Regions from separate parts of the Promicromonospora sp. CA-289599 genome, predicted to be linked through region 2. Evidence: riboswitches for the same ligand, from Rfam matches in the RefSeq annotation. Region 2 holds a riboswitch; the other holds the start of a gene.
What was found. Region 2 has a riboswitch for cyclic di-AMP ahead of ACQEVI_RS20080 (C40 family peptidase). Riboswitches for the same ligand answer to the same signal wherever they lie in the genome.
Positions count from the first base shown of each region.

Region 1: another riboswitch for cyclic di-AMP. It lies ahead of ACQEVI_RS11915 (C40 family peptidase); the one in region 2 lies ahead of ACQEVI_RS20080 (C40 family peptidase).

Region 1 is NZ_JBNJNI010000001.1:2,675,223-2,679,612, reverse strand. Features, by position in the region: gene ACQEVI_RS11925 (S8 family serine peptidase) at 1-617, opposite strand, end outside; gene ACQEVI_RS11920 (hypothetical protein) at 763-1,656, opposite strand; cyclic di-AMP (ydaO/yuaA leader) riboswitch at 1,822-2,019, shown strand; gene ACQEVI_RS11915 (C40 family peptidase) at 2,067-2,756, shown strand; gene ACQEVI_RS11910 (hypothetical protein) at 2,906-3,847, opposite strand; gene ACQEVI_RS11905 (GlsB/YeaQ/YmgE family stress response membrane protein) at 3,844-4,110, opposite strand; gene ACQEVI_RS11900 (ion transporter) at 4,323-4,390, shown strand, end outside.
Region 2 is NZ_JBNJNI010000001.1:4,506,865-4,511,254, reverse strand. Features, by position in the region: gene ACQEVI_RS20090 (MarR family transcriptional regulator) at 1-160, opposite strand, end outside; gene ACQEVI_RS20085 (substrate-binding domain-containing protein) at 246-1,301, shown strand; cyclic di-AMP (ydaO/yuaA leader) riboswitch at 1,541-1,706, shown strand; gene ACQEVI_RS20080 (C40 family peptidase) at 1,706-2,467, shown strand; gene ACQEVI_RS20075 (purine-cytosine permease family protein) at 2,563-3,987, shown strand; gene ACQEVI_RS20070 (cysteine hydrolase family protein) at 3,984-4,390, shown strand, end outside.

The DNA.
Region 1 (4,390 bases), 1.8 Mb from region 2:
ACCGTGAGCACCCCCCGCTCGCGGGCGTACGCGATGGCGTCGCGCATCAGGGTGTCGAGGCCGATGATCGTCAGCAGCTGCCCGCCAGGGGCCGAGCCCAGGGACAGGTTGATGACGTCGGCGCCGTTGTCGGCAGCCCACCGGATCCCGTCAGCGATGTCCTGCGACGAGCCCGTACCGGCCTCGAGGACCTTGACCGGGAGGACCTTGGCACCGGGAGCCACGCCCGCGACGCCTATGCCGTTGTCGGCCGCGGCGGCGACGATGCCTGCCACGTGCGTGCCGTGCTCGTCCCCGTCGTTCTGGCCGTCAGGGCCCCTGAAATCCCCGTCGCCGCACGGGCGGACGTCCGCGCAGCCGGTAAAGGTGGCACCCGGCAGGAGCTGGCCGGCGAGGTCCGGCTGGTCGAAGTCGACGCCCGTGTCGACGACGGCCACCACCGCACCCTCACCCGTACCGGCCGACCAGGCGGCCTCGGCGTTGATCTGGTCCAGACCCCACTGCTTGTCCCGGAGGGGGTCGTCGGTGGCAGCCTGCGCACCGGGTGCCACGGCGGCGAGCACCGCCACGGCGAGCGCGGCGGAGGTGGCGGCGCCGACGAGTGACTTCCTGTTCATGTGTGCCCCCTGTGTTCGCTCGCGGGCCGGATACCCCCGAACTTGGACAAACCTACGGGGACCGGACAAGCGTCGAACAGGGCCCGCAACGCACGGCGGGTGAAAATTTACACGCTCGCAATCAGCACGGGCGCGAGCTGACGCCTCAGGCCCAGGCCTCGGAGAGCTCGCTCTCGTCCGCCGCTTCCCGGGAGAGCCGGAGCGCTGCGATCGCCGCACCGAGCAGCAGGGCGACCACCCAGGCGCCCAGCTGGTGCGTGTCGGGCACCATGGCCGCCGAGGCGAGCTCGTGCGCCACGATCGCCGCTGCGGACAGCGGGTTCTCCGTGAGCGCGGAGCCCGGCCAGATGTTTTCCTGCACGGCCAGGAGGGCCGGCCCGGCTGCCTGCAGCACCCATACGATGCCCGCGGTCGGCAGCCAGCCGAGAAGCTCGAGCGGCCGGCTGTCCACCGCCAGTCCGAACGCGATACCGAGCGCCACCGCGAAGATCCACCACGTTCCGGTGGGCGACACCAGGCTGCCCGGCACCAGACCCCACAGCCAACCGTCCAGGAGCACGACGGGCAGGGCCAGGGCGGGCCCACGCAGGACGGCCGGGCCCAGGGCCACCAGGAGGCCGGCCGCCAGCCCCACGACCCCGGCAGTGACGGTGACGACGAGCATCCCGAGCGGCGCGGCGTCACCGGGAGCACTACCGCGGATCGCGAGCAGGCACGAGGCACCGCCCGCTGCGGACATGGCGAGCAAGGTGCCCGTCGTCGCGGCAGCCGCGCCAGCCCTTCCCGAAGCCGGGATGCCCGCGGTGAGGCCGCCGAGGAGGCCGCCGAACAACGCCATGACGACCAGGCCGACCACCGCGTCGTCGGCGGTGAACGGGAGCGGCAGGAATCCGGCGGAGCGCACTGCCGAAGCCTCGGCAAGACCTGTGACCTCGTACAACACCTGCAGGAGCCAGGGTAGAAACCCGCACACCCACCAGACGACGGCACTGATGGGAAGCACCCACCAGGCGGAGACGCGATATGCGCTTTCACCCATGCCGCCGAACGGTAGCCGATGTATGTGATGTCGGTCATAGCCCATGAAGACCGGAACGGCGCAAATCTGCGCCTTCTGCGGGTGGGACCGGAATGCGTAACCCGATCGTGACTTTTCTGGGGAACGTGTGTACTTTGACTTCTGCCCCACCACATCGGTGAGGCCGTGAATCGGACGCCGAATCCTGTCACCGGTTCATGACCAGACGTTCGAGACAGGAGCGGGGGACCCACCTTCCCGGGCGACAGCACCATCGTCGCCCTCGGGGTGAAGCCGGACGGAACCCCCCAGTAGCCGTGCGGCCGGGTGTGTACTCCTACCCGAACCCGACAGCTGACCTCGCAGGCGGTACAGGAGACATTTAGGTGACGAACTCCATTCGCGGACGGCATCGTGACAGCCGTCCGGCCATGACACCGCTGACCATCCTTGCTCGTACCGCCACAGAGAACGCCGGCACCGTAGCCCGCCGAGGAGCCATCGCCGCAGCAGCCGGTGGCGTCCTGATCTCGACCATCGCGACGACGGCCCACGCGGCCCCCGCCATGGATCTGAAGACCGACGTGAAGTCCGCCAAGCTGAACACGGTCGACCTGCAATCCCTCACCGCGGTGGCCAAGCAGGCGGTCGCCGCGGCCCCCACCGTTACCGTCCCGTCCGACGCGAAGATGCCGATCGAGATGGAAGCGCTGGGCACCTCCTCGGGCGCCGACGGCAAGAAGGGCGACGGCCCCGCCGTGGTCTCGGTCGACGCACCGGACCCGGTCCCGCTGGGCGAGCAGGCCATCAACATCGCCTTCAACTACCTCGGCATCACGTACGTGCTCGGTGGGGCGTCGCCGGCCGAGGGCATGGACTGCTCCGGCCTCATCCAGTACACGTACGCACAGCTCGGCGTGAACCTTCCGCACTCCTCGAGCGCGATGCTCAGCTCCGGCTATCAGGTCACCTACCCGGAGCCCGGCGACATCGTCTGGACGCCCGGCCACGTGGCCCTGTACGCGGGCGACGGCATGATCATCGAGGCGTGGGCGGCCGGCATGCCGGTGCGCTACACCGAGATGTGGCAGAACAGCCCGACGTTCATCCGCGTCGTCTGAGCCGGAGCGGAACCGCAGGCCCAGAGGATACAAGTAGAGCCTGAGCCAGCCACAGAGCCTGAGCTACCGCAGTACATCGCGAGGTGTCGCCTCCGCGCCGGGTTTCCGCCCGACGCCGGAGGCGGCGCCTCTCGCGTGTCCGGGGTCGGTCACTCCGGCCAGTCGCAGTAGTCCGCGACGAAGGAGTAGAGGTCGGAGCGCGCGGTGTCGGGCATCGGCACGTAGACCGGCTCCTGCCGGACGCCGTCGACGCGCGCGTACACCGGCAGGAACGTGCCCCGCTTGTCCTCTGCCACCGCGTGGACGTCGCAGCGAGCGGGCACCACGGCGAGGGCCACCTCGCCGGACCCTTGGCCCGCCAGGTCCCGGCCGACCCAGCCCGAGGCCTCGCCGCCCGGGTCAGCATTGCTCATCAGGGTGGTCCCGGCGATCCGGTCGAGGGTGACCTCCGGGCCGCCGTCGACCCGCTCGATCCGCAGGGTGACCAGGGCGGTCAGCTCGCCGTCGCGGGTCTCGACCGGGACGTCGGGATCGACGGTGAGGTCAGCACCCGCCGCTACGGCCGCTGCCGAGCAGTCCACCGTGTGGTTCCGGGCGAGGTGCCCTATGGGATCGCCCACCTCGTCGACGGGGATGTCGGTCGCCGGACCCAGGTCGTCGCCCTCGCCGAGAGCGAGCGTGATCGTGGCGGACGGCGCGGCCGCCGTCGCGGCACCGTCCTCCGCCGCCGGGTCCGCGCAACGCGCCTCGCCCAGCCCCACGAAGACAGCGCGCGTGGCGCCGGGCCGCAGCACGAGGGTGCGCCCCTCCTTGGTGGGGTGCGACGGCCCGAACTGCTCGGTCCGCAGGGCCCCGGAGAGGAGAGTCATCGTCTCGTCGGAGTCGTTGGTGACCTCGAGCCGGATCTCCCGCTCGGCGTACTGCTCGCGACCCTGCGCCACCTCGACGCTGAGCCGGGAAGCGACGTCGTCGGGCACCGCACCCTTCGTGGACGACGGCGCGCCGCCACCCGTACACGCGACCGCGGCCGCGGAGACCATCGACGTCAGAAGGACGAGGATGGCTCCGCGGCCGCGGTGTGCTGCGATCAAGCAGTCTTGCGGCGGCCGAAGATGGCCTGGACGATCAGGATCACGATGATCGCGCCGATCACCGAGAAGAGCCAGCTCTCCCAGGACCAGAACTCGTCCAGGCTGATGTCGAAGATGAGCCCGCCGAGCCACCCACCGAGCATGGCGCCGAGCACACCGAGGAGCAGTGTGAGCCAGAAGCCACCCGGCTGCTTGCCCGGGATGACGATACGGGCGATCACGCCGGCGATCAGCCCGAGGATGAGAAACGCAAAGAAACCCATGATGTGTTTCCTCCAGAGTGGTGTGGCTTGCTTGCGACTACCTCAGCACTGATCGCGCCGACTTGCCACCGGACCCGCCGAATCACTCCCAAATTGGGACATTGCGCCCAGCGGAATCTCCGGCCGAACACCCGCGCTACAGTTCGGCCGGGCAAGGGCCCGAGGCAGGACCGGGGCAGGGGCCCCGGGCACGTGACAGCAAGGGAGACCGCATGAACCAGGCGATCGGCACACCGGCCGAGTCGCGGATCGAACCGCGCACCTGGAGGGGGCGGCTCCG
Region 2 (4,390 bases):
GCCACTCGTCGAGCGTGTAGCCCTCCGGGCCGAGCACCTCGGCGGCGTTCCGGGCGGCGCGGCGAGCGGCGAGCACGGACTCGCGCAGCACGGTCGCGGACATCGCGTCGGCCACGTCGGCGTGGGACGTGGTCTCGACCGTCTCACCAGCAGTCCGCATGAGCGCGTGCCCTTCCTGTGTGCTCGTACACTACCCGCCAACACAGGCCGAGCCCAGAAAGGGCCCATCACCGGGACGGGGCGTCATGTCGGACTTCGTCATCGGTGCGCTCCTGCATTTCCAGGGCCCCGGGGGGATCTACGGCCCGTCGTGCCAGGCCGTGACGGAGCTGGCCGTGGCAGAGCTGAACGCGACGGGCGGGATCCTGAGCCGCCCGGTGCGTGCCGAGTTCCTCGACGCGGGTCAGCCGCTCCCGGTCCTGCGGCGTCAGGTGGCCAGGGTGCTGACCGTCGGCAGCATCCACGCGCTCACCGGCTGGCACACCTCGGCGGTACGGAACGCCGTCGTGCCGCTGGTGCAGCGCCGTGTGCCGTACGTCTACCCGGCCGCGTACGAGGGCGCCGAGACCCGGCCGGGCCTGTACGTCACCGGCGAGGTCCCGTCGGCGCAGCTCTTCCCCGCGATCTCCCGGCTCCGGGCCGAGCTCGGCGTCCGGAGCTGGTACGTCGTCGGTGACGACTACGCCTGGCCGAGGCGCACGTTCCAGGTGCTCTCCACGCAGGTCACGACACTCGGCGTCGAGTTCGCCGGCACCCGGTTCCTGGCCGAGCGGGGCGCGAGCCGCGCGGAGCTCGGCGGCGTCGTGAACGACATCGAGGCCTCGCGGGCCGACGGCGTGCTGATGCTGATGGTCGGCCAGAACGCCGTCCGGTTCAACAGGGCGTTCGCCCGGCAGGGCCTGCACGAGCGAGTCGTCCGCCTCAGCACGCTGATGGAGGAGAACATGCTCATGGGCAGCGGCGTGGGCGGCACGGCCAACCTGTACTCGACGGGCGGCTGGTTCCGCAGCCTGGCGACGGGCGAGGCCCTCGATCTCATCGGTCGCTACACCGCCCATCACGGCGTGCACGCTCCCGCCGTCGGCGCCGCGGCGGAGGCCTGCTACGAGGGGATCTTCGCGCTGCGCACCATCGTCGAGCGCGCGGGCAGTGCCGCGGTCGCCGCTACCGACCGCTCGGTCGACGGCGTGGTCTACGAGGGGCCGCGCGGCCCGATGCGGTTCCAGGGCAACCACGCCCAGCACCGCCTCTACCTCGCGCGCGCCGAGGGGTTCGACTTCGACCTCATGGGCGAGCTGTGACCGCCTGACGAAGCGACAATCCGACCAGATAGGCGGGCGGTCCGACCCGAGCGGCCCGTTCGCCCGGAATCACAACGTTCCGCCCGCGGTGGAGTGACCTACCTCATAGGGACAATTCGGGTCAAGTGGGACACGAACTGCCCCGTGAGCCGTGATGCGATTGTGACTTCGCGGCGGAACGGGGTTAGCGTCGCTCCGGTTCGCGGGAAGTCCGCGGGCACTCGAGGTGGGCGCCGAGCCCTGTCACCGCCCCGAGACTGCACAGAACAAAGACAGGGACGGGGGAACCACGTAAGCGGGCACCGAGACGGTGTCCTTGGGGTGAAGCCGCACAGGTAGTACGCGGCCGGGTCATTCTCCGATCCGAATCCGACAGCTCACCTCGTAGGCGTCAGGAGAAACTCTTGACTACTCGCACGCCTGGGCGCCACCGTGCTGCCCGCAGACCGATCACCCCGCTGACTCCCCTCTCCCGTGCCGCAGCGCGGGGCATCTCAGGTGCCGCCCGCCGCGGCGCGCTCGTCGTCGCCGGCTCCGGCCTGGCAGTCTCCCTGCTCAGCGTTCCCGCGGACGCCGCGCCGGTGGCGGACAACAGCCCGTCCACCGCCGAGCTCGACATCCTGAACAAGACGTCGCAGGGCTCGGTCGCCGGGGCAGCGGTGGTGGAGGCAGTGAACACCGCACCCGCCGTGCAGGTGGCGGCCGACAGCAAGTTCACGCTGGAGACGGGCACCATCAAGGTGACCCCCGCGCCCGAGCCCGAGCCGGAGCCCGTCGTCCAGGAGGTCGTCGAGACCGCCGCACCCGTCGCGAAGGCCGTCCCGGCCTCCGCCGGAGGGTCCCAGATCGTCTCGATCGCCATGCAGTACCTCGGTGTGCCGTACGTCTGGGCCGGCTCGACGCCCGCCGGGTTCGACTGCTCCGGGTTCACGTCGTACGTCTTCGCGCAGATCGGCATCGACCTGCCGCGCACCTCCTCGGAGCAGCGCTACGCCGGCACCCAGGTCTCGGCAGCCGAGGCCCAGCCGGGCGACCTCATCTGGAGCCCCGGCCACATCGCCATCTACGCGGGCGACGGCATGCAGGTCGAGGCACCGGTGCCCGGCCAGACCGTGCGCTACACGGAGATCTGGCAGAACAGCCCGACCTTCATCCGCGTCGGCTGACGTCCGCGGCGGCCGAGACCAGCCACCCGAGGGGCCCGCACCACATCGGTGCGGGCCCCTCGTGCGTGTCACCGGCGAGTGGCAGGATCACCACCATGAGCGTCCCCACGGCGGTCGAGACCAACGCCCTAAACACCATCGACGAGTCCGAGCGGCGCGGCTCGCCCCGCAGCCTGTTCTGGCCCTGGTTCGGGGCCAACGTGTCCGTGCTCGGGCTCGGTTACGGCTCCTACCTGCTCGGCTTCGGTGTCTCGTTCTGGCAGGCGACGGTGATCGGCGCGATCGGCATCGTGGTGTCGTTCCTCTTCTGCGGGTTCATCTCGCTGGCCGGCAAGCGCGGCTCCGCGCCCACCATGGTGCTGTCCCGCGCGGCGTTCGGGGTGCGCGGCAACAAGCTGCCCTCCCTGCTGTCGTGGATCCTCACCGTCGGCTGGGAGACGGTGCTCGTGGCCCTGGCCACGCTCGCGACCTCGACCGTGCTCGGGGCGCTCGGCTGGGGCGGCGGAACCGTCACCAAGATCGTGGCCCTCGTGGTCGTGGCGAGCATCGTGGTGGCCGCCGGCGTCTTCGGGTTCGACCTCGTGATGCGGCTGCAGGTGATCATCACCGTGCTGACCGCCGTGCTCACCGTCGTCTACATCATCCTGGTGGCCGACCACGTCGACTGGGCCACCGTCGCCGCGATCCCCGCCGGCGGCACACCGCAGGTGATCGGCGGTCTCGTGTTCATGATGACCGGGTTCGGCCTGGGCTGGGTCAACATGGCCGCCGACTACTCGCGCTACCTGCCCCGCTCCGCCTCCGGCCCGCGGATCGTCGGCTGGACCACGCTGGGCGCCTCGCTGGCCCCCGTGGTGCTGCTCGTGTTCGGCCTCCTGCTCGCGGGCTCCGATCCGGCTCTCAACGAGGCGATCGGCGCCGACCCGATCGGCGCCCTGTCCACGCTCCTGCCCACGTGGTTCCTCATCCCGTTCGTCGTGGTCGCCCTGGCCGGGCTGATCGGCGGCGCGGCGCTCGACATCTACTCCTCAGGCCTCGCACTGCTCTCCCTGGGCCTGCCCGCCCCGCGCTGGGTCGCCGCCGCCATCGACGGCGGGCTCATGGTGATCGGCGCGATCTACGTCGTGTTCGTCGCGGACTCGTTCATCGGCCCCTTCCAGGGCTTCCTCATCACGCTGGGCGTACCCGTCGCCGCGTGGTGCGGTGTGCTGCTCGCCGACATCCTGCTGCGCCGCCGCGACTACACCGACGCCGACTTGTACGACGCCGCCGGCCGGTACGGGTCCGTGAACTGGTCCGCCGTAGCGCTGGTGCTGGGCGGCACCGCCATCGGCTGGGGCCTCGTGACCAACACCTACGCCCCGTGGCTCGCCTGGCAGGGCTACCTGCTCGGCCCGCTCGGCGGCATCGATGGCACCTGGGCGTTCGCCAACCTGGGCGTGCTCGTCGCCCTGGCCCTGGGCTTCTTCGGCACGCTCCTGCTCACCGCGCGCACCGTCCACCGCCAGGAGGCGCGGTGAGCGACGGCGGAGCGGCCGCCGTCGCGCCACCCGGGCCCGACGCGGCACTGGTCGTGATCGACATGCAGGCCGTCTTCGCCCGCCCGCCCAGCCCGTGGGCCTCCCCCGACTACCCCACCGCGCTCGCCGGCACCCGCCGTCTGCTCCCCACCTTCGCGGGTCGCACGGTCCTCACCAGGTACATCGCCCCCACGGTGCCCGACGGCGCCTGGCGCGCCTACTTCGAGCAGTGGCCGTTCGCGCTCGTGCCCGAGGACGACCCGCTCTACGAGATCACAGACCTCGCCGACGTCGTGAACGGGGGGACGCCCGTCGTCACGCTCCCCACGTTCGGCAAGTGGGGCCCGGAGCTGGCAGCCGCCACGCACGACGCCGGCACGCTCGTGCTCACCGGCGTCGCGAC